Regions from separate parts of the Fictibacillus sp. WQ 8-8 genome, predicted to be linked through region 2. Evidence: predicted binding sites of a transcription regulator. Region 2 holds the regulator's gene; the other holds the start of a gene.
What was found. The regulator LexA, encoded in region 2, represses DNA repair genes until DNA is damaged. The targets are predictions, from matches to a motif close to CGAACATATGTTCG.
Positions count from the first base shown of each region.

Region 1: a site for LexA is predicted at 7,271-7,284, ahead of M1K46_RS03695 (YolD-like family protein). Genes of this name have one in related genera too.

Region 1 is NZ_JAMXKG010000001.1:750,425-766,500, reverse strand. It holds gene M1K46_RS03735 (hypothetical protein) at 25-486, shown strand; gene M1K46_RS03730 (SH3 domain-containing protein) at 660-905, shown strand; gene M1K46_RS03725 (hypothetical protein) at 961-1,380, shown strand; gene M1K46_RS03720 (GNAT family N-acetyltransferase) at 1,491-2,036, shown strand; gene M1K46_RS03715 (DUF4176 domain-containing protein) at 2,193-2,471, shown strand; gene M1K46_RS03710 (ABC transporter permease subunit) at 2,981-5,431, opposite strand; gene M1K46_RS03705 (hypothetical protein) at 5,823-6,005, opposite strand; gene M1K46_RS03700 (LytR family transcriptional regulator) at 6,095-7,036, opposite strand; gene M1K46_RS03695 (YolD-like family protein) at 7,308-7,643, shown strand; gene M1K46_RS03690 (S8 family serine peptidase) at 7,714-9,147, opposite strand; gene M1K46_RS03685 (cell wall hydrolase) at 9,297-9,914, opposite strand; gene M1K46_RS03680 (2-hydroxyacid dehydrogenase) at 10,097-11,080, opposite strand; gene M1K46_RS03675 (MFS transporter) at 11,099-12,397, opposite strand; gene M1K46_RS03670 (LacI family DNA-binding transcriptional regulator) at 12,909-13,892, shown strand; gene rbsK (ribokinase) at 13,959-14,837, shown strand; gene rbsD (D-ribose pyranase) at 14,887-15,279, shown strand; gene M1K46_RS03655 (sugar ABC transporter ATP-binding protein) at 15,279-16,076, shown strand, end outside.
Region 2 is NZ_JAMXKG010000007.1:1,675-17,750, forward strand. It holds gene M1K46_RS16070 (DMT family transporter) at 1-62, opposite strand, end outside; gene M1K46_RS16075 (LysR family transcriptional regulator) at 269-1,162, opposite strand; gene M1K46_RS16080 (assimilatory sulfite reductase (NADPH) flavoprotein subunit) at 1,389-3,203, shown strand; gene cysI (assimilatory sulfite reductase (NADPH) hemoprotein subunit) at 3,230-4,948, shown strand; gene lexA (transcriptional repressor LexA) at 5,014-5,634, opposite strand; gene yneA (cell division suppressor protein YneA) at 5,790-6,068, shown strand; gene M1K46_RS16100 (YneB family resolvase-like protein) at 6,076-6,732, shown strand; gene M1K46_RS16105 (DUF896 domain-containing protein) at 6,777-7,016, shown strand; gene M1K46_RS16110 (iron-sulfur cluster biosynthesis family protein) at 7,123-7,407, shown strand; gene tkt (transketolase) at 7,588-9,585, shown strand; gene sirA (sporulation inhibitor of replication protein SirA) at 9,723-10,163, shown strand; gene M1K46_RS16125 (YneF family protein) at 10,244-10,456, shown strand; gene M1K46_RS16130 (hypothetical protein) at 10,776-11,000, shown strand; partial or broken gene M1K46_RS16135 (hypothetical protein) at 11,008-11,211, shown strand; gene M1K46_RS16140 (cytochrome c biogenesis protein CcdA) at 11,301-12,011, shown strand; gene M1K46_RS16145 (CcdC family protein) at 12,103-12,561, shown strand; gene M1K46_RS16150 (DUF2621 domain-containing protein) at 12,596-13,021, opposite strand; gene M1K46_RS16155 (type 1 glutamine amidotransferase domain-containing protein) at 13,507-14,037, shown strand; tRNA gene M1K46_RS16160 (tRNA-Sec) at 14,098-14,194, opposite strand; gene M1K46_RS16165 (helix-turn-helix domain-containing protein) at 14,454-14,672, opposite strand; gene selB (selenocysteine-specific translation elongation factor) at 14,808-16,076, shown strand, end outside.

The DNA of each region.
Region 1 (16,076 bases), on a different contig from region 2:
CTCATCCATTGGAGGAGGCAGAACATGAAGTTTACCGTGCAATACATCCCTCTGAGCAGCATCAAACCCGGCATCTCCATAAAAATAACGGAGCATTTAAAGAAGCTCCGTACAATCATGTGGGACTGCATGCATGTGCTCGTGGTCCAAAAGAGTAAAAAAGACGGTCATTATGTAGTGGTTAGCGGACAGGACCGGCTGGATTATCTGAAAAAACATACGAAAAACAAATACGCTCCGTGCATTATCGATGAACCATCCAGCCTCAAAACGTGGCTCACACGTTTCAGCGGCCGGCAGCCGATCGATGATTTTCCAATGCATCCGAAAAGCTGGTCCATCGTCCGATCTTTTTTAATGAAGGAACCTCGCTTTAAAAAACTGTCGCGGCCCCAGCAGATCAAAGTTTTGCTGCTTGCTGTCAAGTACAAGAAAACCGTCATCGCATCCATGCAAAACAGAGTCAGCCAAATCCTAAACAAGTAGAGCGGCGAATTGATTAAATTTCGTCGTTTTTTTTTGTGGACTATAATATCAAAAAATAGGGAATGAAAAAGCTGGTTATTGTTTCTATATTTTTACATAATAAAAAGTCATACAGCATACGATGGAACGATAAGGCATGTCCATACCAAACCTTAAGGGAGGAAAAATCCGGCATGAAAAAGGGCTTTCTAAAAATCGTAGTGATTCTATTGCTGGCCATCGGGCTCGTCACTTCTCTTTTTCCGTCCCAAATTGCGCAAGCCTCACCTGCAAAAATCGCCTATGTGGATGTTACATCAGGCAAGCTAAACGTCAGAAGCGGACCAGGAACACAGTATAAAGTGATCGGGTCCCATAAAGACAACACCAGGCTGACCATCTATTCCCAAACGAAAAGCGGATGGTCCAAGATCAAATAAATACAACAAGAAAAACGGCTATGTTGCCACAAAATACTTGAGGTTCTACCACACGATGTTCCGTACAGAAGCAAAAAACATCACAGACAAAGCCATCAGCCTGCAGAACAAGATAGCAAGCAACAAAGCGTATACGAAAAAGCAGATTCATCAGATACTGTCACCCACCCACACGTCTGCCTACATCGACAAACTCATAAAATATGACATGGCGTCCTACAAAAAAGATAAAAAAGGCAACAAACTCTATGAGTGGCTCGCGACAGACTTTCCAGCGTACAGAATCTGGGGATTTGACTGGAGCGGGAAAGAGGCGCCTAAAAAGCCTTCCGTTACGTATTATTCGAAGAACGGCAAGTGGTATTTGAAAGTCTATCAATATCACAAAGATGATATGAACACCTACCGCCAAGCTCTCTATCTCTCAAAATCCAGTTCCAAAGCCGCTTGGAAAATTTACAATTATAAATGGTAAAAGAAACCGCGAGCATCAGTGCTTGCGGCTTTTTTCATTATTAGTTATTCTTGTTGGAGTGTAATTAATTGGTAAACAAGTTAATTAAGTACAGGGGGGGGATACGTATCATGATCGTTAGCAAAAAAGAATTTCATGTTAAGGGGTTAGATTACACGATCAGGTCTGCAATGGATAAGGATGCAAAAGAACTCTCTGATTTAAGAGTGCAGATTGATGGAGAGACCGAAAATTTAGACAGAGAAAAAGGCGAGGCATTCATCGATGCATCAGGATTTGAACAAATCATTCAAACAGATCGTGAAAATAAAACGAGCTTATTTTTAGTTGCGGCAGTTGATGATCGAATCGTCGGGTTTTCAAGGTGCGAGGGAAATCCGTTAACTCGTTTCTCCCATAAAGTCGAATTTGGAATATGCATTTTAAAAGAGTTTTGGGGATATGGTATTGGAAGAAATCTTTTAAAAGAATCGATAGCCTGGGCGGACTCCAATGAAATTAAAAAAATCACATTGAATGTATTAGAAACAAATGAGAACGCCGTTCATCTTTATGAAAAACTTGGCTTTGAAATAGAAGGAGTATTAAAAAATGACAAGATCCTTTCTGATGGTAAATACTATAACACCATTATGATGGGAAGATTTAATGGCTGATTCCGTACAACCCAGCGTTGTATGGTTTCTTTTATCTTATTCCGTTTCCTTTCACCCTTTTTCACAGCGACTTTGTAAAAATCGTAAACATTTTCGTTTTTAGGATTAAACAAAGGATAGAAGAGGAAAGTAGCCCATAAAGAAGGAGGCCGACCCATGACAGAGAATTTCCCATTGCCCATCGGATCAGTGATCACCCTGGAAAACACCGACCGGCCGGTGATGATCTACGGAAGGCTTCAATCCGCCGGAGAAGGTGAAGTGCTTTTTGATTACATCGGTTGTTTTTACCCTGGCGGACATATCGACGGCAACAACACCATCTATTTTCAGCACCATAAAATCAACTCCCTCCTTCATAAAGGCTATGTTTCAGAGGAAGAAGAGGAGCTGCACAGAAAGCTGGCGGAAAAGAAAAGTGAGTTTCCTGAATAAATGAAGCTTGCAGTCCCGAATCAAAAGGGCTGCAGGCTTTTTTTATGTTGCGGGGTGTCGTTGATAAACCGTTCGATAATAAAAGTGGACTTTTCGATAATATATCGGTGTTTTCAATAATAAAATCAGAATTTCGATAATAAATTCCTGTTTTCGATAATAAAAAGATCTGGCAGAGCATTCTGCCTAAGTTTTTTGTGGAAATCAACGCAACCGGGAAGCAATAGGCTCTTTTATGAATGATTTTGAGTAAATTTTACCTCAGTGGTTACTCTTGCGGCGAAAGCGAGCACTGAATCGGCTCTTTTTACATGCGAAGTCTTCGCCCCAGATATTTTATTTTCAAATTTATAGGGTTTTTGTTCAAAAATGACTCATTTATTTTCAAACCGTTTATGAGCGACACCAAACGACAGGATTCGCCCCATTTATTTCAAAAGAACTGTGGAGCCAGTAAAGCTCTCCAGTCTGACAGTCCTGTCCTATTTACTCCTTCGAAAAGCAACGGTTTAACTGAAAAAGGCCGCCACGGAGATCTTCCCGGAGCGGCTTTCGTCATTATCTAAAATAGTACTGATCCTGGATACTGATCCACCAGTGATCGGGGGAGGACTCGGTAAAACGTACGAGGTAGTCCCCTCTAAGATAATCCAATGTTTTTTTCGATTGCTCGTTTGGCTTTTTTTCATAGCCTTTAGAATATCCTCACGCGTGCTGTCGTACTGGACCTGAATCCTTGAAACCCGGCGATTGAAGCCGGAAGAAAGGATAATCTGGTAACCGTCTTCTTTATAATAGTAGTCCGTTCGCTTCTCATATTCTTTTGTTTTTATGGGTTTGCCATATCCCCACTTTAGCGTGTCGCGATCCAAAAATGAACCAACATAATATAAATCCTTTACACCATTCATTTCCCCGTCTTCAAACCTGTCCAGAGTTTCTTTGTCCAATTCCACAATTGGAATCTTCACGACCGGCTTTTTCTGTGCGGCAGCGATTGCTTTTTTTTCCGTAAAATCATCAGAAAACTTGTGGACGGCAAAGTAACAAAAGACGACAGCAACAGCTACAATCACGATAGAAGCGGGATGGAAAAATTTCTTTCGTCCCCACTGAAGATCTTCGATTGCTTTTTTCAGCCCTTCCAGCATGAGGTTAACCCCAATAATGGCAACGGCAAAAAACACAACAGGGATAATGATAAGATACGGACGCAGCAGCATCTGTCGGTAATAGGAACCGATCAGTCCCGACCATTCGTTGGACATGGAAATCGGGATATAGTCGCCGCCCTGCATCGTATATTCTTCCAGAACCGTTCCCCCGAAGAACATTTGCAGAAGCCCAAGATGTGCGAACAAGATCAAGACGTACATGATCTGCTGGATGTAGATGAAAGAGAGCTTTGGCAGCATATGCGGGAGGAGATGCTTGTAAAAAACATGAAAACGGCCCCCGCCCAAAACACGCGCACTTGAAACAAATTCTTTATTGGAGATCAGCTCCAATTCTGAACCGATCATTACTGAAATAGCAGGCACTGCCACCAGAGTAAGAATCATGATATGGAACATGCCTTTTTGCCAAAATGTCAGTCCTTCAGAAAGTACGACCGGAAACAAAATGAAGTAGCAGAGCAGGGCAACAGGTACATAGTGGGTGGAATCGACTATACCTTTCAGCCACTCTTTAAACCTGGGATTCATCGCAAAAAACAGATAGCCGCCAGCAAACGAGAACAAGAGCCGGGTCAGACTGATGAAAAAGGCAAGCCCGAGCGTGTACTTCGCGCCTGACACGATTTTATACAGAAGTTCGCTGCCGAATTGATCGGTACCGAACCAAAACTGCGAAGAAGGCTCAAAGGGTGATCTTCCTAGAGCTGTAATTCCGTCCTTTGCATACAGCACTTGTGTTTTCGGAATCTCGTTATCAAACGCATAATTGTGAATCATACTCAGGGCGAGCAAGGACCCAATGATACAAAAACCGGTAACAAACAGTGGCTGAGCTCCAATATACCGAAGCGGGCTCACTATTCGCAGCAAAAAGCGCTTGATGATCAGCCAGTAGGGCTGGAAGCTAAAAGAAGATTGTACTGCGGCGGTGGCGGCCATTTCGTTTTGAACGGCCCATTTATTCGTCCACATGGAGCCAAGGACAAAAAAGGCATACATCGGGATGAACACCAGCATCGAAGCAATCGTAAAGACCGCAGGATTTCCGTGCCGGTAAACAAAATTCGTTATGCCGTAAATGTTAAATAATATCTCAATGACGAGCAGGTTGGAGAGCATGAACCAAAGAATCATCTTGGACTGATGAAAAAAGTGAACCAATGTGTTGGGAAGGACGTGATGCAGCAGTATGTATAGCCTTGTCAGACCTTTTGACTTTGCGTTTTCAATATAAGGCTCCTCCCATTCCTCCTCCATATGAAACAGCAAGATCCGCAAAGAGAGGATGATCGGCAATACGCTCAGACAGAGAATGGGCAGGGTATAAGGCTGCTCATTGCCCCAGGAAGCAATATTAAACAGCAAGATATTCGTTTTTTTATAAAACCAGATGATCAAGAACTGCACAAGAACTGCGATCAGAACATCGGGCAAAGATTCAAAGATAAACAAAACAGCTTTAGACGCTTTATACAGTGGCTTTGGAAGCAGTGAGATCAGGATGCTGAGGGCGAGCGCCACAATAATGGCGAGAAAAAGCGCTGAAAAAAGGACAATCATCGAGTAAATGTAGGGTTCTAAAATATCTGGGAAGAGGGTTCGTGATGTGGCTTCGGCTGGATACATGATATTAAAGGGATGGGTCAGGCTGCTGAGCAGCATCTTCAACCCCTCGCTGTATGACGAGATCTTAAACGATGTCCCGTTAAAAGCAAACGGGATGGCGCCCATCAGCAAAATGCCGAGAAGGGACGTGAATAAAGTTATGAAAATACGTTTCATCCGTTTTCAATGGCCTCCGATCAAAAGAAGAATAAATAAGGAGGCACATCTGGTACCTCATTACTACAATTTATTCCATAAATTTACATGTAAATCCTTCTTTTGACAGAAGTTCTTTAGGAAAGCTGTTTTCGTAACCTTTGTTGCTTTTGAGAGTGGTTGATTTCCGTTTCAGGATGCTCGCTTTCCGCGGGGCGGGCGGTGAGCCTTACCGGCGCCAGCGCCGGTGGGTCTCACCTGTCCCGCTAGTCCCACAGGAGTCTCGCACCTTGCACTCCAATCAACTTGTCAATGAAGCCTATTTACAAAAAGATTCCCAAAGCAACAATCTTTTAGAAAAGAGCCTTAGGGAAAGACCTATTCCGAAATACCTGGATCACGATACAGTTTCTCAAACAAGCTCAACAGGCATGGAAAAGCAAGTCGTTTTTTCGTTTCGCCAGTACGTCGTCAAAACCACTTGATTGCCTTTGTGTTCAGCTTCAAATAAGGCATTTTCTTCTTTATCCCGGACTTTAATGTAGCTGGTTCCGTTTCGTTTTTCTTTTTGTTTGTAGTCATAGTTTAAATGCATGAGAGGCACCCCTTTTGTAAAATATTTCTATATAAATAGTTTAGCATAAAAAAAGCAGCGACCCTCCTGCAAGGATCACTGCTGTCATCTTAAAGTTCGAGCTGTTCTTTTAACGTGGTTTGAATCTTGGTTTTCTCGTCTTCCGGCACGATGAGGTAGTAAATGCCGCCGATTCGCTGGCCTTGGCCTTTGATCTCGATGTTTTCTACATTTTTACGTGCGCCTTTATACTTCGATTGAATGTCTTTCATTTCGTCAAACGTCATGTTTGTTTTTACATTAGTGCCGACTACGTCCAGAATGTCGCCCATCTTTGTAACCGAAGAAATTTGAGCTCCTTCGTTGATGATTGCGCTGATCACCTGGCGCTGGCGTTCGTTACGGCCAAAGTCACCCTGTGGATCCTGTTTTCTCATACGGGTATAAGCAAGCGCTTCTTTTCCGGACAGCTTCAGCTCGCCTTTAGGGAACGAGTAGCCATCGTAATTAAACGCCAGACGTTCGTTATCTACAGTGACGCCTCCAAGGGCATCCACGATTCCTTTGAAGCTTTCCATGTTTACTTTTACGAAATAATCGACGGGCACGTCCAGGAAGTTTTCAACGGTCTTGATCGCCATTTTTGTTCCGCCAAATGCATACGCATGGTTGATTTTATCTTCTCGGCCTTTTCCAATGATATCTGTTCGAGTATCACGAGGGATGCTGGTCATAACCATTTTGTTCGTATTCGGGTTCACTGTGACAAGGATGAGTGTATCGGATCGGCCGCGGTCACCTTGCCGTTCATCGACACCCAAAATCAAGATGGAAAGCGGGTCCCCTTTAGAAGGAGTAAGCTCTTCCTTTCGTTTGGAGGAACCGTCCCACGCAGAATTATCATGCATTTTGTTGGCCGTATTTTTCACCGAACCATAAACATAGTAGAATCCGCCTGCTCCAATGAGCAAGAGAACTCCAAGTATAATCAGTGTAACTTTTAAGCCCGTGCGCTTTTTCTTGCGCTGCTGTTTTGCTGAACGTCTGTCCATTTCATCAACCTCTTCTTTATAATAAAAAGCCATTAATGATCGTATTTTATCCAATTTCAATATCTTTTTTAATATAACAGAAAATGACAGGTTTGTTTAAAAATATTTTAAAATTTACACATTCCTCAGGATTGGTTGGAGCCTAAGGTTGGGCACTTCATTAGGCTGGTTGCCTTCAATTTACAAGTTTCCACAAATGACATGCATTATTTGCCATTTATTTTCAGTATAAACCGAACATATATTCGCATATAATAGGGTGAGGAAGGTGATGAATATGCTTCGTGACCGCGGAAAGATGAAATGGCAAGGGATGTTTATGCCTGAGCATGTGAAGGGTTTAAGGGAGTTTGACTGGGATCAGAAAAAGAAGACAAAACCGGAACTGGATGAACAGCAATACGAGCTGATGGAAGAGACGATCTGTGAAGCGATGGCTGAGGATTTGGATCTGTGTATGACCATTTTTGAAAAAGGGGACTTTCATTTATTGATCGGGAAGGTCCATTATGTAGATTCCTATAAAAAAGAGCTGCGCATCGTAGATTTCCACCACGAGGTCCATCGAGTGAAGATGTCTGATCTGGTGGATGTGAAAGTAAAATAAGGGGGAGTAAATTTGGTGCCAGGCACCGCTCTTTGACATATGTCAAAAGCGGGTGCCTGGCACCAATTTTTTATTTCGTTAATGCGTTATAGATGTTGGCTTCTCCAGACCCGAATAGTGGATCCTGTCCCACTTTTCCGAGATCGACAGCTGTCTGGCGCAGCTTGGCCTGAACTTGTGCTGGCGAATATTCAGGATGCTGTGATTTGATGACCGCTGCGATACCGGCTACTTTCGGTGCAGCCATGGAAGTACCGTGAAGAAGGGCATAACCTTTTAAGTTTCCTGTTACATAGGGTGCCAGATAGGTTGGCCAAGTTGAGAATGCGCGGTACATAAAGTCACGCTTATCAAGATAGTTTCCTTTTGGATCCTGGCGATATAGGGCATCGTATTTCGGGCCGTTGTCACCGCCAGGAGCTGCTACATCAATCACACTTCCATAGTTGGAATAGAACGCAATTTTGTCCTTAGACCACTCGTTGGAAGAGGATACTGTTACGACTCCAGGAACCTGTGCAGGTGCTACACGGGATGGCCCTTTAATATCCAATCCGTACGTTTCCTTCCAGTAAGCTTGCATATCATGGATGTCGTTCAAGTTGCGGGAGTCATTGCCGGCAGAAACGACAACCGTCACACCTTTTTGCGTAGCGTACTGCATGGCACGGTGATAAGCAACCATGGAAGCGGAATCGCCTTTGTCGCCAAGATTGTTTGCCATCCAGCGCCATCCGCCAAGGCTCATGTTGATGACCTCAACTCCATCGTTCGCTGCAGACACGATCGCATCGATAATCCATGATTGCTGGGCACCGCCTGTAGCACCGAAAACCCGGTACGAACGTACGGTTAAGTTCGGGCCAACGCCGTATACTTTACCGTTACCAGCAATGGAACCGGCTACGTGTGTTCCATGGCCGTTTTGGTCCCGGGCATCTTTCGTGCCAGGCACAAAGGTTTTACTGCCGGCAAGATCTGCATTTTCTTTTAAATCAGGGTGATTGAAGTCCATTCCGGTGTCGATGATCCCGACGACCGTGTTATGGTTTCCTTTGTTGATTTTATAGGATTTAAAATCGTTCGTGATCTTCTTTATATCCCACTGGAGATCATGGTAGTTTTGGCTAGGATCGTTCCAGTCGGGCTGCGGAATGGATGTAATGGGTTGTCCGTCAGCTGGATTTGGATCGTCTTCCAAATAAACTTCCAATTCTTTGTCCGCGGCTTGTACATTTGAATCTGCCTTCACTTTGGCAAGAAAATCAGGGGAGGATGATTTGGCTTCTACAACACCAATTTCCTCAACGACACGTTCCACAGAACCGCCGGCTTGTTCAATTTTTGCAGAAAGGTTGGAAGGGACGTTGTTGCCTTTATACGTTAGAAGATAATGCACCTGTGAGGCTGATTCCTCAGCGCTGGCAGGCTGGGAAACAAGTCCCGAAAACAGTGAGAATGACAGGGCTGAGCACATTGAAAGTACAGCAAGCTTTTTCTTCAAATTTCTATCCCCTTTTCATCAATATTAGACTGCAGTTAATAATTTATCAAAAAATATCAGAAAATTGTGTCGAATTACTTTGTAATAAAAAATTTTATTTCGACAATACGAAAAGTGGGGTTACAAAATTGGTGCCTGGCACCAAAATATTATTTAGCAAATATATGATTGCCGATTCGGGTAACGCTTGGGCGTGAAAAGATCCAGTTGTTCGATGCAAGGTGAGGATTGTAATAGAAAATAGAACCGTGTGTAGGGTCCCAGCCTTTCATGGCATCAATGGCAGCACGATAGGCGGAAGAGTTAGGAGAGATATTATACTGTCCATCATGGACGGCAGTGAAAGCGTTGGTCTGGTAGACGACATTAAACGTATCTTTTGGAAAACGTGAATCTTCAAGGCGGTTTAGGATGACCGCAGCTACGGCGACTTTCCCAAGGTAGGATTCCCCGCGCGCTTCTCCGTTGACTACCCTTGCCATAATTTCGACATCGTTTAACTTACCGAATGTGCGCGGGCCGGCAACTCCGTCAGGTACAATGCCAGTGGCCAGCTGAAAATTAGCAACAGCATACTTTGTGAGAGGTCCATAATAGCCGGTAACAGGACCATGAAAGTAGCCTGCATTCTTCATGCGGCTCTGCAGGGTCTTGACCTCATTGCCTGTACTTCCCTTACCCAGCGTTTGTGCGTACGATAAACTTGGTGTTGCGGCTAGCGTGAATACCATAACAATCAGAATCAGCATTTTTTTTACCATCTTCATCAAAACACATCACCTCTCGCTATTTTTTGCACTACCATTTTACAGTAACAAACAAATAGGAAAATATTATCCATCAATGGGTTTATTTTATAGTAAGCAAGAAGTATGCTTTTTAAAAAATTGGTGCCAGGCACCACAAATTACACAAGTGTGTAATTGAGGTGCCTGGCACTGTTTACCGTTTACAGCATGATGCCGCTTTTTAGTTCCTGGACAATATTTGGAGGCTCGTTTCCGGTAACTGCAGCGACCAGGTTTTTGGCAGCGAGCATGGCCATATCGAACCTCGTCTGGTGAGTCGCTGAACCGATATGAGGCAGGGTCACCACGTTAGGAAGCTTCAACAGCGGATTGCTTGTTGAGACGGGTTCCTGGTCAAATACATCGAGACCGGCAGCCAGGATTTCTTTGTTTTGAAGAGCTTGGATCAAGGCGTTTTCATCGACCGTCTGTCCGCGTGAAGTGTTGATGAAGATGGCGGATTTTTTCATGAGTGCAAATTGCTCTTGACCCATAAGGTGCTTCGTCTCCTGAGTAAAAGGAACCATTAACAGTACGAAGTCTGAAGTTTGCAGCAATTCCTCCAGCGGGACATAGTCAGCATCCAGAATCTTTTCTGATCCAGGTTTCCTGTGCCGGTTATGATACTGAATGTTCATATTAAAGCCGAATTTGGCGCGCTTTCCAATAGCCTCGCCAATTCTGCCCATGCCGATGATACCCAATGTTTTTCCGTGAACATCGACACCGAAGAGCGGTTCATCGTCTTGATCCTCCCACTTCCCGTCCTTCACCAGCTTGTCCAGCTCGGGGATGCGCCGTGCTGCGGAAAGCATTAAGGCCAGAGCCAGATCAGCCACCGTTTCATTGAGAACATCAGGGGTATTCGTACCCATAATGTTCCTTCTTTTCATGGACTCAAGGTCAAAATTGTTATAACCGACGGAAATATTACTGATGACTCTTAGCTTTGGGGCATGATCCAGCAGTTCATCATCAATCTTTTCCCCGGTAATGAGCAGCCCTTCTGCATCCTCCAACCTTTCTAGCAGTTCACTTCTCGTTATCGGTGCAGAACCTTGCCATTTTTCGTATATGCAATGCTCTGAAATATACGCTTCTGCCTCAGCAGGGATAGGTCTTGCGAGAAAAACTTTCGGTTTCAATAGCGCTCCTCCTTATCCTTATTCTTGAATAGGATTCTTGACGATAAACCAATAACATAATGCCGCACAGCCTGCGATCAGACCGCCGGAGATAAAAGCAAGGGAGTAGGAGCCTGTAGCATCTACAATCATTCCTGCTATGACAGGGGAAAAGGCTCCTCCAAAATAGCCGCCGAAATTTTGAATGGCACCGACTGATGCAACCATGGAAGGCGGTGCGATATCACCCGCAAGCGCCCATGCACTTCCCGTCATTGCTGAAATAAAACAAAGAGCAAGCGTTAACAGTGTGAGCGTCATGGCAAGTCCTGTCACGAACGGAACGGCACAAACCACTATGGCCGCAGAGATGGCACTGATACTTATGAGAGCACGCTTTGCTTTAATGGGTGAAGTAACTTCTTTATCCACGAGCTTTTTCGTAAGGTATCCCCCGAAAATATTTCCGAAAATCCCGCCAAGCCATGGAATCCCGGCATAGATCCCCAGTTCTTTCAATGAGACATGATGGACGTTTGTTAAAAAGAGAGGAAGAAAGACAAGGAAGATATTCCAGATCCAAATGGTACAGAAAAAGCCAAGGATCATCCCCCAAACGCTTCGATACTTGAATAATTCTCCCCATTTAATTTTGGATGTTTGAATGCTATGTTCCGAACCAGCGCCTTCCGATTGTATATATTCCAGCTCCATCTCGGAAAGCTTGCGGCTTTTGTCCGGATTTTTATAAAAGATGAAAAATCCGATGGCAAAAACTATGCCGATGGCACCCGTGATATAAAAGAGGGCTCTCCAGCCAAAAGTTACCATGAGAAAAACGAGTAATGGCGGTGCTATAGCGGGTCCCCACTTGGAGGACGAGTCCCATATCCCAGTCGCAAGCCCTCTTTCCTTTTTCGGAAACCAATAAGAAGTAATCTTGGCCATGGTCGGAAAACATGGAGCTTCACCGACGCCAAGCAAAACCCGTGCCATGATAAAGGTAGACATTTTATGTACTGCCCCAGTCAGCATGGTAGCGCCGCTCCACCAAATCAATGCGATTGTATAGACCCTTTTCGTTCCGAAACGGTCGATCAGCCAGCCGGAAGGGAGCTGCATCAGCGCATAACTCCAAGAAAAAACGGTTCCCAGCAATCCGATGTCTGTGGCAGTAAGCCCGAGTTCTTTCATCATTTCTGGAGCTGCTATGGAAAGATTCGCCCGGTCAAGATAGTTGATGATACCCCCGATCAACAACCAAACAACAACCGTCCAGCGAAACTTCCGTGCGAAATTCACCGGCTTAGCTTGCTTTGTCTCAAGTCTTGCTTCCATACCCAATCCCTCCTTGTTTTTTATAAAACGCCAAAATGGCAGCGCTTTCAAAAGATAAAAAGTAGAGCGTAAAATCTGGCTTTTATGTATAAACAAAGAGGTAAATGATTTATTTGTTTTATAATATAAAACTAAGTTTTGGAATAGGAACAAAAAATAAACAGATAATTCTATCTATTCTGTCAGTTATCTTATTATGATGATGAGCTCTTGTCAATAGGGATAAAGTTTGGCAGTGAAAGTTTGATGTTAAAAGATTGGTAGGGTGTCGTTGATGTGGTGCCATTGATGTGGTGCCAGGCACCGCCTTTACATACTTGTGTAACGACAGTGCCTGGCACCTAAAAAAATTTCCCTTTGACATCTTAATTAGGAGGAATTATACTGTGTGTAACCGGTTACACAAGATTGACGATTTTTTATTACAACAGTATGTAACCGGTTACACATATGAGTAGACATTCAAAACATAACTTTCTTTATAAATAGCATTTTATCGGAGTGTTTGATTATGGCAACCATTAAAGACGTCGCGAAACAGGCAGGTGTTTCAGTTGCGACGGTGTCCAGGGTGATGAACAGCAATGGGTACGTGAATGAAAATACGAAGAAAAAGGTTGATGCAGCGATCCAGCAGCTGAATTACAAGCCAAACGCGGTAGCCCGAAGCCTTTACAAAAAAACATCGAAAACCATCGGGTTAATTGTGCCAGATATAGTTAACCCATTTTTCCCGGAGCTTGCTAGGGCAGTGGAAGACACGGCCCATAAGCTGGGCTATAACGTTGTCTTCTGCAATACCGATGAAAACGCAGAAAAAGAAGAAGACTATCTTGAGATTCTGCTTCAAAAGTATGTTGACGGCCTTATTGTCGCTTCCAATACGCTGACTGCTGAAAAAGTGAAACAGCTGAACATTCCGGTTGTTAGCATCGACCGTAAAATCAACGCAGACATTCCTACTGTAGTTGTTAAAAACAAAAGCGGTGCACAAAAAGCGGCTAGCTTTTTGAAGGGAATGGGATGTAAACGAATCGCCCATCTGAGCGGACCTGAGCATATTGATAACGCGATGGAGCGGCGTGCCGGATATCTCGAAGAAGTTGGAAGCGAACTGTGGTTCGACAGCAGCTATATCGAGGACGGCAACTATGATATGAAGACAGCGATTAAGGCGACACTTCAGCTGCTGAACCGCCACCCTGAGATCGACGGAATCTTTGCAGGCAACGATGTGATGGCCATCGGCGCGATCAAAGCAGCCCATCAGTTCGGAAAGAAGGTACCCGAGGAGTTGGCCATTATCGGCTTTGACGGTATTGCATTATCAGAAGCAACAACGCCAGAGCTGACCACTGTTGGGCAGCCGATTTACGACATGGGAACAATCGTTGCTGATCTTCTTGTGAAGCTCATTGAGAAAAAGCCAGTGGAAAATACCTTCTATGAATTGGATGTTGAACTAATCGAACGAGAATCAACGCGGAAGGTCTAGGATGGTGCCAGGCACCGAATCAATGACACCGAAACAAACACAATCAAACAAAAAGGTGGGCTAGCAATGGCAGCTAAGATTACGGTAGTGGGAAGCATCAACATGGATCTGGTGACGATTTCGAACAAGGTTCCGAAAATGGGGGAGACGCTCCTCGGGCAGGAGTTTAAAACGATTCCTGGCGGAAAAGGGGCAAACCAGGCGGTGGCTGCCGCAAGACTTGGAGCTGATGTCCGAATGGTGGGCTGTGTAGGTGACGATGTTTTCGGCTCTGAGCTTGTGAATCACCTTAATAAGCAGGGTGTAGACGTAACAGATGTAGAGCAGGTCTCCGGATCCACGGGAACAGCCACCATCCTTGTATCAGAAGGTGATAACAGCATCATCGTCGTGCCGGCCGCCAATCATCAAGTGACGCCTGAATTTGTCGAGAAGAAGCGTGAGATAATAGCCGGCAGTGATTTTCTCCTTGTTCAGCTTGAAATACCGCTGGAAAGCGTTCAGAAAGCAGTGAGCATCGCCAAGGAAAACGGCGTAAAGGTAGTCCTGAATCCTGCTCCTATTCAGGAGTTGCCTGAAGAACTCCTTCGGGAAGTCGACTACATCACACCGAATGAACACGAGCTCGAATTGCTGCTTCAAGGCCGCGATGAGCAGCTCATCAAGGAAAAGGTCATCGTAACGAAGGGCTCAAATGGCCTTACTTTTTATAAAGATGGAGAAGAAATCAACGTCCGTTCTTACAAGGTGGATGTTAAAGATACGACAGGTGCTGGCGATTCCTTCAACGGCGGATTAGCAGTTGGGTTAAGCCAAGGATTGTCACTGAAAGCAGCCTGTAAATTTGGCAATGCGGTTGCTGCCCTTTCGACAACAAAGCTCGGTGCACAGACCGGCATGCCAACCAAATCAGAGGTAGAGCAGTTCATCGCAGTTAACGGCTGAACCGGAATTTTTTCTAATCAAAAGACAGCATGAGGAAGAGGTGGTGCAGATGAAAAAACAAGGGATATTGAACAGCGAGATTGCTTCGGTTCTCGCACGAATGGGCCACACAGATACGATTGTCATCGCAGACTGCGGCTTACCGATTCCGGACGATGTTAAACGCATCGACATCGCCCTGACGATGGGTACACCAGGCTTTTTGGAAACGCTGCAGGCGGTCGCGGATGACATGCAGGTGGAGGAAGTAACGCTGGCTCAGGAATTGAAGGAGAACGAAGCGTATCTCAGCAAGGTCCTCGAAGCGGTGCCTGGCACCGCGCAAAATATGGTCTCTCATGAAACGTTCAAGGAATTAACGAAGAATGCGAAAGCGGTCATCCGTACGGGTGAAACAACGCCTTATGCCAACATCATTTTACATGCGGGGGTGATTTTCTAATGAGTGACAAGACACTTGTTCATTTAACAGGTATCTATAAATCATTTTCAGATGTTCATGTGCTGAAAAATGTGAGCTTTGACGTGCAGACTGGCGAAGTTCATGCTCTCATGGGAGAAAACGGCGCAGGCAAATCAACACTGATGAAAATTATGGCCGGCATCTATGAACGAGACAAAGGGACAATCACAGTAAAAGGGAAGGACGTACATTTCTCCAATCCGAAAGAGGCAGAGGAGATGGGGATCGGCGTCGTGCACCAGGAGCTGAATATCATTCCTTACCTGACCGTGACGGAAAATCTTTTCCTGGGAAAAGAGCTGACGTACGGCAAGACTGGCATTTTACGGACGTCCGATATGCGAAAACGAACGAAAAAAGCACTGCAGCAGCTCGGAGTGGAAATCAATCCTGATGCGGTTGCCGGCGAGCTTTCGGTCGGACAGCAGCAGATGATCGAGATCGCCAAAGTGCTTGAAACAAATTCGGACTGCATCATCATGGACGAACCGACAGCCGCACTTACCGACCGTGAAATCGAAGCGCTTTTTGCCGTGATTGAAAAGCTGAAAAAGCAAGGCGTCGGCATCGTCTACATCTCCCACCGGATGGAGGAAATCTTCCAGATGTGTGACCGGATCTCAGTTCTTCGTGACGGTGATTTTATCGGTACGAAAATCGTTAAAGAAACGAATTTTGATGAGATTGTTTCAATGATGGTCGGCCGACAGCTTGGCGAGCGGTTTCCTGAGCGGAAGGCGAAGATCGGCCCGGAACGGCTGAGAGTGGAAGGACTT
Region 2 (16,076 bases):
CATATCAATACTAGAATAGCAATGAAAACGATGTTTAATAAGGGGACTGAATGATGTTTCATCGTAGATCCTTCCTTAATGTTTGACGTGAAAGGTGAGTAAGTTAAATATATCTAGTAATTAAGCAGATTAAAATATATATGAAAATTATTATTTTCCAATTAGACAACCTTGACGGAAACATGATTCATTGTTCTACTATTGAATCAGCTGCAGAGACATGAAGAAGACACAGCAAAATAAAGCAGTGTCTTTTGTTATGCAGTTATTAAATTGAAGAGGGATATTTCTGATGGATGACCTGAAGAAAAGCAGAGACGTTTCTGTTTTCCTGGACAATGGGCGAATAAAGGTAGGAAAATTTTCGGTTAAAGAAGTGATTCTGGATTTTTATAATAGACAGGTTGCCGTACTGTACATCCCGTTCGATCACGCTGCCGGAAAGAAGTGACAGCCCCAGCCCATGAATGACGGACTCTTTAATGCCTTGATTGGAGCTGATCGTCAGCAGAGACTTTGTTTTCAAACCATTGGATCTGATGACATGATTAAGATAATCGCGTGTTCCGGATCCCGTTTCCCTTGAAACCCATTGCTGATTTTGCAGATCATCTATGGTCACTTTGTCCTTGGAGGCAAGGTAGTGGCTTGGGGAAGAAACGATAAAGAGTTCATCACTCATAAACGGATGGACAGAAAGCTCCTTTTCGTTTGTTTGCCCTTCAATCAATCCAACATCCACTTTGTAGTTGCGCACGGATCCAACGATTTCTTCCGTATTTCCAATCAGCACTTGCAGCTGAAGCTCTTTGTATTGATTTTGCAGCTCATAAAGAAGTGAGGGGAGGATATATTCTCCGATTGTAAAACTGGCCCCAATCTTCAGCTCACCCTTAATCGTTGTATGGTGCTCTCCAATCTCCTGCCGGGCTTGTTCGTAAATCGTAAGGATCAGTTTTGCCCGGTCATATAATATCTCACCTGTAGGCGTAATTTGCAGAAACTTGGGTGAGCGGAGAAAAAGCTTGGTTTGAAACTCTTTTTCCAGATTTTTAATATGCAAACTGACACTCGGCTGAGACATCCGAAGAAGTTCTGCTGTTTTTGTAAAATTTTTTACCTCGGCCAGGGTGACGAACGTTTTTAATGCATCATAATACATTTTTTAAAACATCCTTTATTATTAGTAATCTTAATGGCAACGATAATTAATATGTATTTTACTAATGTTTTGTACTGAGGTAAAGTAGAGGATATAAATTTTTTAAGGGTTCTGACTATTTTTAAGATTAAAACCGAGTTAATGGATAGAAATAATTTAGTCTTAACCTAGAGGGAAACTTTTAAAGTAAAAAATGACGGAAAATTATGTATGTGAGGTGTTATCATTGCAACTTCAGGCAACAAACAGTCCATTCGATCAGGAGCAAGCTGAGCTCCTTAACAAGCTGATACCGACGTTAACTGAAGCACAAAAGCTTTGGCTTTCCGGTTACTTAGCGGCTTCTCAGTCACTTGCAGCACCAGTGGGACCAGCTGCTGTTGTAAAGCACGGCTCCATTTTGCCCGTTTCAAAAGAAGTAACCATCCTTTACGGATCTCAAACCGGGAATGCTCAAGGCCTTGCGGATAACAGCAGTAAAGTTCTCAAAGAGAAAGGTTTTGAGGTAACGGTTTCTTCCATGAGTGACTTTAAACCGAATCAGCTAAAGAAACTCAATAACCTGCTGATCATTGTTAGTACACATGGAGAAGGAGATCCGCCGGATAATGCGATTTCTTTCCATGAATTTGTTCATGGCAAAAGAGCTCCAAAACTAGAAGATCTTCGTTTTTCAGTCCTTTCTTTAGGTGACAGTTCCTACGAGTTTTTCTGTCAGACGGGCAAAGATTTTGATAAGGTCCTGGAAGAGCTTGGGGGTAAACGCCTGGCTCCGCGTGTGGATTGCGATCTCGATTATGATGAGCCGGCAGCAGAATGGCTGTCAAAAGTAATATTAGGTTTAAATGAGGCTCAGGGAGAGACTGCAAGTGAAGCCTTTCAAGAGGCTTCAGCAACCCTCGCAGAAGAGGCAACGTATACCCGGACAAATCCATTTCATGCGGAGGTCCTTGAAAATATTGATTTGAACGGACGCGGTTCGAAAAAGGAGACCCGCCATTTAGAACTTTCACTTGAAGGGTCGAATCTATCTTTTGAACCGGGCGACAGTCTTGGAATCTACCCTGAAAATGATCCGGAACTGGTTGATTTGCTTCTTGAGGAATTACATTGGAATCCTGAAGAAATTGTAACAGTGAACAAGCAGGGAGATGTGGCAGCTCTGAAGCAGGCGCTTATCACCAATTTTGAAATTACAGTTTTAACAAAGCCGCTGCTTCAGCAGGCAGCACAGTTAACTGAAAATGAAAGACTGCATGAACTTTTGTCAGCAGGGCATGAGAGCGAGCTGAAAAGTTATCTTTCAGGCCGTGATCTTCTGGATCTCGTTCATGACTTTGGCCCATGGGCCGTTTCACCACAGGACTTTGTCAACATTTTACGTAAAATGCCAGCTCGTTTGTATTCGATTGCTTCGAGCCTGAATGCCAATCCGGACGAGGTTCATCTAACCATCGGCGCTTTGCGTTATGAATCCTTCGGACGCAGCCGCAGCGGCGTTTGTTCCATTTTATGTGCGGAAAGGCTGGAGCCAGGGCACACACTTCCGGTTTACATCCAGCACAATCAGAATTTTAAACTGCCAGCGAACGGAGAAACACCGATCATTATGGTAGGACCAGGAACAGGAGTAGCGCCATTCCGGGCGTTCATGCAAGAACGTGAGGAAACAGGTGCAGAGGGGAAATCATGGATGTTCTTTGGAGATCAGCATTTTGTCAGTGATTTCCTATACCAGACAGAATGGCAAAAGTGGCTGGAGAATGGCGTTCTGACAAAAATGGATGTGGCGTTTTCCCGCGACACCGAGGAAAAAGTATATGTACAGCATCGTCTGCTTGAACACAGTAAAGAACTCTTCCATTGGTTAGAAGAAGGTGCTGTTTTATATATATGCGGCGATGAGAAAAACATGGCCCATGATGTTCATCAAACACTGATCGGAATCATTGAAAATGAAGGCAGCATGACCCATGAACAAGCGGAAGAGTATGTGGCCCGCATGCAGCAGGAAAAACGTTATCAGCGTGACGTGTATTGACCGGCAACAGAAAGGAGTTTAAAGAGATGTCAAACCCATTATTAAAAGCACCGGAAGGCAAACCGAGTGATGTGGAACGTATAAAAGAAGAGAGTAATTATTTACGGGGTACGCTGAAGGAAGTGATGCTTGACCGGATCAGTGCAGGTATCCCGGATGATGATAACCGCCTCATGAAGCATCATGGCAGCTATTTGCAGGACGACAGAGACCTTCGTACAGAGCGGCAGAAACAAAAGCTTGAACCAGCTTATCAGTTCATGCTCCGCGTAAGATTGCCAGGGGGAGTGGTGACGCCTTCTCAATGGCTGGTTTTGGATCAGCTGGGCAACCAGTATGGTAATGGAACATTAAAATTAACCACACGCCAGACGTTTCAAATGCACGGCATTTTAAAATGGAACATGAAAAGTACCATTCAGGAGATCCATGCATCAATGCTCGATACGATTGCAGCTTGCGGTGACGTAAACCGTAATGTGATGTGCATCTCCAATCCTTATCAATCAGAAGTTCATTCTGATGTGTATGAATGGTCCAAAAAACTCAGTGACTATCTCTTGCCAAGAACGAGAGCGTACCACGAGGTTTGGCTGGATGAGGAAAAAGTAGCAGGCACTCCAGAAACAGAAGAAGTTGAACCGATGTACGGACCGCTTTACTTGCCGCGTAAATTTAAAATCGGCATTGCAGTTCCACCTTCCAATGACATTGATGTCTTTTCACAGGACCTCGGTTTAATCGCCGTAGTAGAAGATGGGAGGCTAATTGGATTTAATGTGTCCATTGGTGGAGGCATGGGAATGTCACATGGAGATAAAGCAACCTATCCGCAGCTGTCAAAAGTGATTGGTTTTTGCATACCGGACCAGATTCTTGAGGTGGCTGAAAAAGTCATTACCATTCAGAGAGATTATGGAAACCGTTCACAGCGTAAGAACGCCCGCTTTAAATATACAGTCGACCGGTTAGGTCTTCAAACCGTTAAAGAAGAGCTGGAAAACCGTTTAGGCTGGAGTCTGGATGAAGCGAAAGACTTTTCTTTTGAAGATAATGGAGACCGGTATGGCTGGGTACAGGGTGTGCAGGAGAATTGGCATTTTACTCTGTTTGTTGAAGGCGGCCGTATCGCGGATCTTGAGAACTACAAGCTGATGACCGGTTTAAGGGAAATCGCAAAGGTCCATACAGGGGAATTCCGTTTGACCGCCAACCAGAACCTTATAATTGCCAATATTACGAGAGAGAAGAAACAAGAGATTACAGAGTTGTTGGAACAGTATGGAATGCTCGACAGCCAAAAAGTTTCTGCGATCCGGCGCAATTCCATGGCTTGTGTGGCCCTTCCTACTTGCGGTCTAGCCATGGCGGAGGCAGAACGCTATCTTCCGGTGCTAATGAACAAGATCGATAACATAGCTGAAGAAAACGGCTTGAGAAACGAAGAGATTACCGTTCGGATGACGGGTTGCCCCAATGGATGTGCCCGCCATGCGCTAGGTGAAATTGGGTTTATCGGTAAAGCCCCAGGAAAATATAACATGTATTTGGGTGCAGCGTTTGACGGCAGCCGATTGAGCAAAATGTATCGTGAAAACATAGGGGAGGAAGAGATTTTAAAAGAATTGAAGATGCTGTTCCCTAGATTTGCGAAAGAACGCGAAGAAGGCGAGCACTTTGGAGACTTTGTGATTCGTGCGGGCATTATGGAAGCAACGACGGACGGTACAAACTTTCATAATTAATATTATCCTTATAACTAAAACAGCGACCCAGCCATGTTTGCGGGGTCGCTGTTTTTTGCTTTTCTTTATTGAAGTGTTCGATATACACCGATTACTTTACCAAGGATGGTCACGTTTTGCAGCAAAATTGGAGATAAAGCGGCGTTTTCCGGCTGCAGGCGAATGTGGTCTTTTTCTTTAAAAAAGCGTTTTACAGTCGCTTCATTTTCTTCTGTCATGGCCACAATGATGTCACCGTTTTCAGCTGTTGGCTGCTGCTTGACGACCACGAGGTCCCTGTCGTAGATGCCAGCTTCTATCATACTGTCTCCTTCTACAGTTAACATAAAAACATTATCGTCTCCTACAACGTGTTCTGGCAATGAAAAATATTCATCAACGTTTTCGATTGCTGTAATCGGTGAACCCGCGGTAACTTTACCGATGATCGGTACATTAACTGATCGCGTTCTGTTTATGATCTGATCTGATTCGAGGCCGAGCACTTCAATGGCCCTGGGTTTGGTAGGATCACGCCTGATCAGTCCCTTTTTCTCAAGCCTGGATAAATGGCCGTGTACGGTTGAGCTTGAAGCCAGTCCAACTGCTTCACCGATTTCCCTGACTGATGGTGGATAGCCTTTCGCGTTTACTTCTTCCTTAATAAAATCCAGGATATCGATTTGTCTTCTGGATAATTTTGTCATGATTACACCTCATTCACTGAATACTCTTGAAAAAAGTATAGCATGCAGGAACAAGATATACAAACATAAGTTCGAAGAAAACCCTTGTAAAGAACAGGTGTTCCTATTATAATGAAAATTAATAAGAACACATATTCGCAAAGGGGAGATATACGATGAAGGGATTTTCACCGGTATTTATGCTATTATCTATTGTTGCAGCAGGTTTTATTATGTTCGCTTATCAGTCTCACGCAGAAGGATCCAGAGAATATATGGAGATTACCGTTAATAAAGGTGATTCACTTTGGGAGATCGCCGAAGAATATACGAAGGACAAAGGTTCAAATTGGGAATTTGTCAACTGGGTTGAAAAGAATAACGGAATACAGGCAGGAACCATTACCCCAGGACAGAAATTAACGATACCGATCAAGGCAGAAGAAGACAGGTGAGGCACAATTGAGATCGATCATTTATTGCAGAGTAAGCACCGAAAAGGAAGAGCAGACATCCTCTTTATCCCGGCAGGAAGATGAATTGAGACAGCTGGCAGTGAGCCATGGGTTCGGCATTGTCTCTGTTATAAAAGATAGAGAAAGCGGATACAGCCTGGAACGGGATGGTTTGTTTGAGGTAATCGAGCGGGCCCAAAACGAAGAATTTGATGTTCTTCTTGTAACGGATGATACCCGCTTAGGCAGGGGGAACGCCAAGATCGTTCTTCTTCACGAACTACAGAAGAGGAGCATTAAAGTTTATACCTACAGCAGCCAAGGGGAATACCATCTTTCCGAAGCGGAGTCTATGGTGCTTGAAATCGTTGCCGTTGTAGAGGAATATCAGCGCAAGCTACATAACTTAAAGATAAAAAGAGGAATGAGGAAGGCTGTTCAAAAAGGCTATAAACCACAAAAGAATTTAAAGAACATCCATCATGGAGGAAGAGACCGGAAGGTGCTTCCGGTTGATGAAATCATCCGGCTTAGAGGAATGGATCTTACGTTTGCAGAAATTGCCGTTACGCTAAGGGGTTTTGGATATGAAGCATCAAAAGCGACAGTTCACCGCAGGTATAAGGAGTATTTAGAAAGTGCTCCGACTGGAAACTCTACTTAATATTCGTTACGATAGGGATATCGAAGAAAAAGGAGAGGTGTTCCATGCTTACACCAGATAAACTGGAACGGATAAATTTTCTTGCCAAAAAATCTAAACAAGAAGGTTTGTCAACAGAAGAAGCCAAAGAACAAAAGCAATTAAGGGAGGAGTATCTGAAAAACGTCAGAACTTCTTTTCAAAATAGATTGCATTCATTGAAGTTCATTGACCCTGAAGGCAATGATGTAACACCGGATAAGCTAAAAGAAAGTAAAAAAAGCCAGAACAATATGAAGCATTAAGGAAAAAGTCCTGATTTCAGTACAAAGAAATCAGGCTTTTTTGTTGTTGCAAAATTCAGAATTTCGTATATACTGTTATATAACAACTGTGAAAGGGGAGAACACCTTGGCCTTTTCAATAACGGATTCTGTGGTCAGACTGTATAGTGAGATCGATCTTAATGAAGGTGAGGCACTCCGGTTATATGCGCGATATGCCGGCAGTGCAAGCAACGGCGGATACTCATTAGGCGTCATCCCAGCTCAGCCGGCAGACGGTGATGATATTCAGGAAATAAGCGGATTGAAATTTTGTATTAAACCGGATGACCGCTGGCTCGTAGATGATATGAAACTGGACTATGACGAAGGGGAAGATATCTTTTATTGTGAGTTCCCTGCGTTAAACTAAATAAAGGAACCTGTATTATAACAAAAAGTTATAAAGTTATAATGCAGGTTTTTTTATTTGTATCAAAGAAAGATTTTATGGGACACTATTGGTGGGCATTGTGCTTGTATAAAATGTCCAATATGTTTATGATGGTATCGAGAAATCTTTTACATATGTAGATGAAGGGATGATTAAATAATGTCTACTGCTTCAATTGACCAATTATCAATCAACACTATCCGTACCTTGGCTATAGATAGCATTGAGAAAGCCAAATCTGGACACCCTGGTATGCCAATGGGTGCTGCACCGATGGCTTACAGTCTTTGGACGAAATTCATGAATCACAACCCGGAAAATCCTGAATGGTTTAACCGTGACCGTTTTGTGTTATCTGCAGGGCATGGCTCCATGCTGCTTTACAGCCTGCTTCACCTTTCAGGCTATGACTTGTCCATGGAAGACTTAAAACAATTCCGCCAATGGGGAAGCAAAACGCCAGGACATCCTGAGTACAAACATACGGCTGGTGTAGATGCTACAACAGGACCGCTTGGACAAGGGATCGCGATGGCTGTAGGTATGGCAATGGCAGAACGCCATCTTGCTGCAACTTACAACAAAGACGGCTTTGAAGTTGTTGACCACCATACGTACTCTATCTGTGGAGACGGAGATTTGATGGAAGGCGTATCAGCTGAAGCTGCATCTTTAGCAGGTCATCTTGGACTCGGAAAACTTGTTGTTCTTTATGATTCAAATGATATCTCTCTTGATGGAGATCTTCATCTTTCGTTTTCTGAGAGTGTAGAAGACCGCTTTAAAGCATATGGATGGCAAGTACTTCGTGTAGAAGACGGAACAAACCTTGAAGAGATCGAAAATGCGATCGCCGAAGCAAAAAAGGATACTTCACATCCGACGTTAATCGAAGTGAAAACAGTAATCGGATACGGTTCTCCTAACAAGTCCGGTAAATCTGCTTCTCATGGTGCTCCTCTTGGATCAGATGAAGTAAAACTGACAAAAGAAGCATACAACTGGGTGTTTGAAGAAGACTTCTTCGTACCTGATGAAGTAAGTGATCACTTTGCTTCATTGAAAGAAGATAGCAAAAAGAAAGAACAGGAATGGAATGAGTTATTTGCACGCTATGAAAAAGAGCACAGTGAAGCTGCAGCTCAATTGAAAACAGCGATCGATAACAAATTACCAGAAAACTTTGATGCGAATCTTCCTGAATTTGATAAAGCTGTTGCGACAAGGGCTTCTTCAGGAAAAGCATTGAATGCTTTTGCAAAAAATATTCCATGGTTGTTTGGAGGATCTGCTGACCTTGCAGGATCAAACAACACGATGCTTACTGGAGAAACAAACTTCAGCCGTGAAAATTACAGCGGCCGCAACATCTGGTTTGGAGTAAGGGAATTTGCGATGGGTGCAGCTGTTAACGGAATGGCGCTTCATGGCGGACTGAAAGTATTCGGTGCAACGTTCTTCGTATTCTCAGACTACTTGCGCCCGGCAATCCGTCTGGCTTCCATCATGAAGCTTCCGGTAACCTATGTGTTTACCCATGACAGTGTAGCAGTTGGTGAAGACGGCCCTACCCATGAGCCGGTAGAACAGCTTGCGTCACTCCGTGCGATGCCTGGGCTTTCTGTCATCCGGCCAGCAGATGCATATGAGTCTGTTGCTGCGTGGAAGCTGGCTCTTGAAAGTGTAGATCAGCCAACTGCACTAGTATTAACAAGACAAAACCTTCCGATTCTAGAAGGGACAAAAGAAAGTGCATATGAGAATGTCAAAAAAGGTGCATATGTTATTTCTGAAGCTGAAGGTACACCTCAAGGGTTGCTGCTCGCTTCTGGTTCTGAAGTCAGCTTGGCGATCGAAGCACAGAAACAATTAAAACAAGAGGGAATCCAAGTTTCTGTTGTTTCTATGCCTTCATGGGATCGTTTTGAAAAGCAATCTGCAGAATACAAAGAGAGCGTTCTTCCTTCATCGGTAAGAACAAGACTCGGTATTGAAATGGCGGCATCTCAAGGCCTTCACAAATATGTTGGTTTGGATGGCGACACAATTGCGATTGACAAATTTGGCGCTTCAGCACCTGGAGAAAAAATCATTGCTGAATACGGCTTTACAGTCGAAAATGTATCCAATAAATTAAAAGCTTTATTGAATAAATAAGCTGTATAAACCCCGGAGAATATTTTCTCCGGGGTTTCTTTTTCGACAAAAGAAGTGGCCTCATGCTACAGCATAAGACAAGTATTTTGTAAAGAATCCATTATACTAATTGTAAAAAAGGGAGAGAGGTGGCGGTTTTGAGAGAGTATTTGATCTATAAGATAAAGGAAGATGTCGCCGAAGAGTATTTTGGGAAAGAAATCAAACTCTTTCAGCTGTTTTTGGAAGAATACAAAACCTTTACTCAGCAAAAAGAAGTATTGATGAAACAAATCCTTTACATCACCTCTCCGCTTCAGCTGAACCCTCTTCAATCGTTTATAAAACAGATGCTGCTCTCATCAAAAGGATTTCAGGCGGAAGTCCACTCTTTCCTTCTGGAGTGTGAAAAAAGCTCTGCGCGGCTCAGTTTTTCAGAACGTTATATGCTTCTTCAAAGCGTAGGCAGTTTTGAGGCGGAAACAGCCATTTTTGAAAACATACGAAAGTTTGAACGCTGTTTTTTTGCGATGGATTTTAAGTATTACCGCTATGGCTGGTTGAATCCGTTAAAGGCTAGGTCAGGCTATGGGTCATAAATATTTTGGCGTGTATCTTGTAACTGATTGTCTTTTTATAGTAAACTAGTGCTAGACAACACGAAGGAGGAAGTTTTACTATGTTTTATTATATCCTTGTGGGCATTTTAGCGCTTCTTGCAGGAGTAGCAATTGGATTTTTCATTGCCCGCAAATACATGATGAATTACCTACAAAAGAATCCACCAATCAATGAAAACATGCTGCGTGTGATGATGATGCAAATGGGTCAGAAGCCGTCCCAAAAGAAAATCAATCAGATGATGAAAGCAATGAACAACCAGATGAAGTAAAAGGCCCGTACCAGCAGGCTTTTTTCATCAATTAAGATTAATCAGTTGATCATTCCTTAAGTCATTGGTTAATTTTTCTTATATCACGACAACTACCACTTTTTCTGCGTAAGATTCAGCAGAAGGGTGGTTTTTTTAATGAAATTAGAAGATTAATGGAGGAGTATTACTAGCAATTGAAAAAGGAAGTTGATTTTCTTTCAGTTAAAGGAAATTAATTCCTTTTATCGAATGGAGTAGATATAGAGCCGAGTCGGCTAGACGTATAGGTTTTACTTTACAGGGAGAAAAGTGAGTTAGTTAAGGATGGGGGAACTCTATGATAAAAATTTATTTGCATTTATACTCTAAAGGCGAAGACCATGGAGATGCTGGATATTACGAATTTCAAACTGTCCCATCGCAGGGAGAATACTTAACTGACAATGAGAATCTGTACAAGGTTGAGATGGTAATTCATGCTCCAGGAAATGATTCAGCTGCAGCTGAAATATTTGCTGTTAAAGTGGATTTAGAGGAAGAGTTGTCGGAGAATATATCTTAGTTATATATTAAAGAAAATGAGGGCAGGTAGAACGACGATCGCAATCGCTCACCGTCTGTCCACTATTCAAGATGCTGATCTGATTCTTGTTCTTCATCAGGGAGAGATTGTGGTAAGAGGAACTCATCAAGAACTGGTGGAAGCACGAGGCTTATATCACAAAATGTATTCCCTTCAGCTAAAAGGAAAGCTCTTCTATGATGCCAGATGATCCTCCCTGAGGAATTTTTCTTCATTTTCATTGAACTAGCGGTCTTAAATCTATAAACTAAAAGTATTACATAAAGAGGAGTAGACTTGATGGCAGACTTGAATATATGGCTGGCTTTTGGAGCTGGTTTACTGTCTTTTATCTCCCCGTGCTGCCTGCCGCTTTATCCGGCTTTCCTTTCTTATATCACAGGAATTTCAGTCAGGGAGATCAAAGAAGAAAAGGGAATGAAAAGAAAACAAGCCATGCTGCATACGGCTTATTTTTTGCTCGGTTTTTCGATCGTTTTTATCGTCCTGGGGTTATCGTCTTCATTCATCGGCAATATCTTTGTTGAATACAAAGATTTTCTTCGCCAGTTCGGAGCGATTATCATTGTCATCTTTGGCTTGATCATTTTAGGCTTATTGAAGCCGGCGTTTTTAATGAAGGACAGAAAGCTGGCTTTCAGAAACAGGCCTGCGGGATACATGGGCTCCATCTTGATTGGAATCGGTTTTGCTGCAGGATGGACACCTTGTACAGGCCCGATTCTAGGTGCAGTGATCGCTCTGGCTGTGTCCAATCCAGGAGCGGGCATGCTGTATATGGCTTTTTATGTTCTTGGTTTTGCGGTTCCTTTTTTCTTTTTAAGTTTCTTTTTGGATAAACTAAGCAGCATAAAGAGATATAATGTTCAAATAATGAAATCTGGCGGTTTTCTTATGGTCGCTATGGGGGTCATGTTATACTTTGACTGGATGACCAAGTTCACTTCGTTTCTCGTAAATCGCGTTTTTGGCGGCTTTCAAGGATTTTAAGAAGGATCACTCCTGGAAAGAAAGCAGCAACGATCTTATTTTAAAAACAACAACAATTTTTTGAGCCATCTGAATAAGAAAGAAGGAAAAGATTTTGTTTTTTATTGCAAGCAGTATACTGGCAGCCGTCATGGCTGTCACCGTTATTTTTGTACGTTTGAAGGCTACGAAAAAACCTGCCTCACTTAAAAAGATTATACTTCCTCCTTTTTTCATGTCCACCGGGTTTCTCATGTTTGCATTTCCTGAGTTCCGAGTTACCTGGTGGGAGGCAGGGGAGGCGTTCCTGGTGGGCTGTCTCTTTTCCATATTTCTTATAAAAACAAGCAAGTTTGAAAAGAGGGGAGGGGAGGTCTATCTTATCCGCTCAAAAGCTTTTGTGGCGATTTTGATTGCTCTTTTCCTCATACGAATGGCGATGAAGACGTACCTTGGCCATCAGATCTCCTATACAGAAACGAGCGGTCTGTTTTTTATCGTGGCGTTTGGGATGATTCTCCCCTGGAGAGTGGCGATGTATTTCGGATATCAAAAAGTGCTGAAATCATAAAAAAACTCGATCACCAAATGGTGATCGAGTTTTTTTATCCTAAAAGGCTCTTATAGGGAGAGAGGTCAATGTGCTTTTCGTTTAACTTTTTGATAAGCCATTTATGATCTCTTTTCGGTGTAGCGATAATGTATCCCCGTACTATAAGATCCTGCGTCATCACAGATGCTTTTTCCTGTATGGCAAGTTCGCCGATTTTTCCTGCAATCTTTTCACGGGCAACATCACGGAAAAGTTCGGGAACAGGTGTGACGAGTTCCTCCAAAAAGGCCTTTTGCGGCGGAGTCCATAAATGGATCGTCTCCTGGATATAGTAATCCTGCCAGTCCAAGATTGATTTTCCGTCTTCTTTCGGAAGCCGTTTCAAAAACTTTCGAAACATAAAATAACCGCCGATCGCAAACATTGAGATTAAAAATATTGTCCAGGCTGCAATGAATAGAAAAAAACCTGCAGACATGCTGTCCACCCCGATCAATAGGTTTCTTCAACCTTATAATGTATTCTCTAACAATTATATCTTGAGAAACAGGACGAAATCAATAAACATCTGGAAGTGTGTGAAGAGGGGAGGGAAAGATCGATTACGGGAAATAATTTATACGACAAAAAATGACATCCTCCACAGGATTATAACAGTTCGAAAATGGAACTATAACAGTTTATTCATTGGTACAGAAAGTTATTAACACTATAACAGGTCTTGTTGTGGATAACTGTAAATAATTTAAATTGTGGATAAACCTGGGATAACTAAGCCTGCATAAATATTCATATGTGCATAAACGCTTGGATAACCTGCTGGAAAAAGAAGTATACCTCCCTACCGTTTATGGATGCTGGGAAATAATGATCATGGCAGCAAGCGGGATGGCTTGACTTCACCTTAAAAATCACGTTACATTATCGGACAGAGAGTAATCTATTATTTTGGAGGTGCCGTACATGCGGTTAGCGGACAAAAAGGTATTGAGTCTTGTACATCATGAGTTTGAAGATCTGGAATTATGGTATCCTATTCTGCGTTTGCGGGAAGAAGGAGCTCAAGTCGATCTTGCCGGGGAGAAAGCGGGAGAAACCTATAAAGGAAAATACGGAGTACCTGCGGAATCGGATTATTCATTTGACGAGATTGATCCCTCAGACTATGATGCTTTACTCGTTCCAGGCGGGTGGGCACCCGACAAACTGAGACGTTTTTCAAAGGTTATAGAAATCGTTCAGCATATGGAAACTCATAAAAAGCCAATCGGTCAAATTTGCCATGCCGGATGGGTCCTGATCTCTGCAAAAATGCTTCAGGGTAAAAATGTAACGAGCACACCCGGGATAAAGGATGATATGGAGAATGCCGGAGCAGTGTGGCTGGATGAGGCAGTAGTCGTTGATGGCCACCTGGTCTCAAGCCGCCGTCCGCCAGACCTGCCGCCATATGTGAAAGCATTTGCTGATGTACTGGCCGGTGAGTATAACTAACAATAAAAAAAGAAGGCGGCATCTGCCGTCTTCTTTTATATTTGGTTCATTCATTTTCAATGGCGGGACCATGTGGGAATCGAACCCACCGGAGACGGCACGCGCCTCCCAAGAGGTGTTGAAGACCCAGGCGAGCACCAGCTGCACTTCTGGCCCCGTGGAAGGAAGTTATTTCTTAACAAGTTCTTCCTCAAAGTAGAATGTTGAAGGATTTTCTTTCACAATGTAAGAATAGCGTTTCATGTTCTTAATAAACTTGCATCGTAAAACAGTGACCATTTCATCGGTAGCTTTAATTTTTACGGATTCACCGGCGGCAAACAGATTATTTTTCAGGTTGGTTCTCTCCCTAATTCGTAATAAAGTATTGCTTCAGCCCTAAGTAACAAACAAAAAGGAAAAAAAGAGTGAAAGTTTCACTCTTTTACTACCTTCCAGTCATAAAGTTCTTCAATCTGACAATCTAATTCTTTTGCGATGGTCATAGCATTGCTTAGACTCATTACTTTTTTAGACTGGTAATCGTTTAACTGGTCAACAGAGATATTGGTTTTTTTTGAAAGAGCTTGGATCTTCATGTTCTTATCAGCAATTAAAGATTTAAGATTGCTTTTTTTAGGTTTATAAACGTTCAAAACGCCACCTCACTTTTAAATAGTATAACACAATGGCAATGGAATAGATAGTTTCACCCGAATAAAGCTTCACCGCAGAAGCCTGTCTGCAAATAAAATGGTACGATATGATAAGAAAAGAGAAAATACAGGGAGGTGTCTGCGATCGGAGCACAGCATATTACGATTGGAATTGCCGGCCATATTGACCATGGGAAAACAGCACTGACGAAGGCGTTGAGCGGCGTGGATACTGATACGTTAAAAGAGGAAAAAGAGCGAGGCATTACAATTGAACCCGGGATCGCTCATTTTCACCTCGGTGATGGAATCCAATCAGTTATCATTGATGTTCCTGGGCATGAACGGTTCATCCGCCAGATGATTGCTGGCTCAGCAGGAATTGATATGGTCATCCTTGTGATTGCAGCAGATGAAGGAATTATGCCGCAAACCGTTGAGCATCTTGAAATTCTTCAATTTCTGGGAATCACGAATCTAGTTTGTGCAGTTTCCAAGGCAGATAAGGTTAATGAAGAATGGAAGTCATTGCTCCTCGAAGAGATCGAAGAGATGATGAAGAGCTTCTCGTTCCTTAACCATTCTGTTCATTTTGTCGACAGCTTTTCAGGAACAGGGTTGGAAGAACTGAAGTTGGAACTCCTCGGCATGGCGGAAAACGTAACCGCTAAAAATGTCTGCGGTCCATTTCGGCTGCCGATCGACCATTCGTTTACTGTAGCAGGACAAGGAACGGTTGTAAGAGGAACGATTTTAGAAGGTTCCGCCTCTGTCGGTGACACACTGCAAATGGAGCCGGGCGGAGATATAGTAAAAGTAAGGCAGCTGCAGATACACAACAGACAAGTGGATTATGCCCTGGCGGGACAAAGGGCCGCCCTGAATGTCGCGGGGATCAAGCATGAGGATGTTAAAAGAGGGCATGTTCTTTTTTCTCCAGGAGAGTATCAAGTTACGGATACATTGGACATCATGCTGCTGTTAACCAAGAATCATAAGAAGATCAAGCAGCGCCAGCTCATCAAATTTTACATAGGAACTACAGAAATCATGGGTAAGATCGTATTCTTTGACAGAAACGAATCTACTGAAAAAGCGGGAGCTGCTTATTGTCAGGTTCGGTTAGTCCACCCGGTCATAGCCAAGCGGGGTGACCGGTTCATTTTGAGGCGTCCTTCTCCTGAACAAACGATCGGCGGCGGAGAAGTGATCGATCCAAATGGTGGAAAATACCGGTTTGGAGAGGAGACTGTTGCATTCCTGAAGGAGAAAAAAGAGGGTGCTCCAGAAGAATGGATCATCCGTCACCTGCAATCACATCATTTGCTGCACGTGGATGAGATGGCAAAATTGACGGGCATCCCTGCCGTTCTGTCTGGCCATCTACAGCGTTTACTGGCAGAA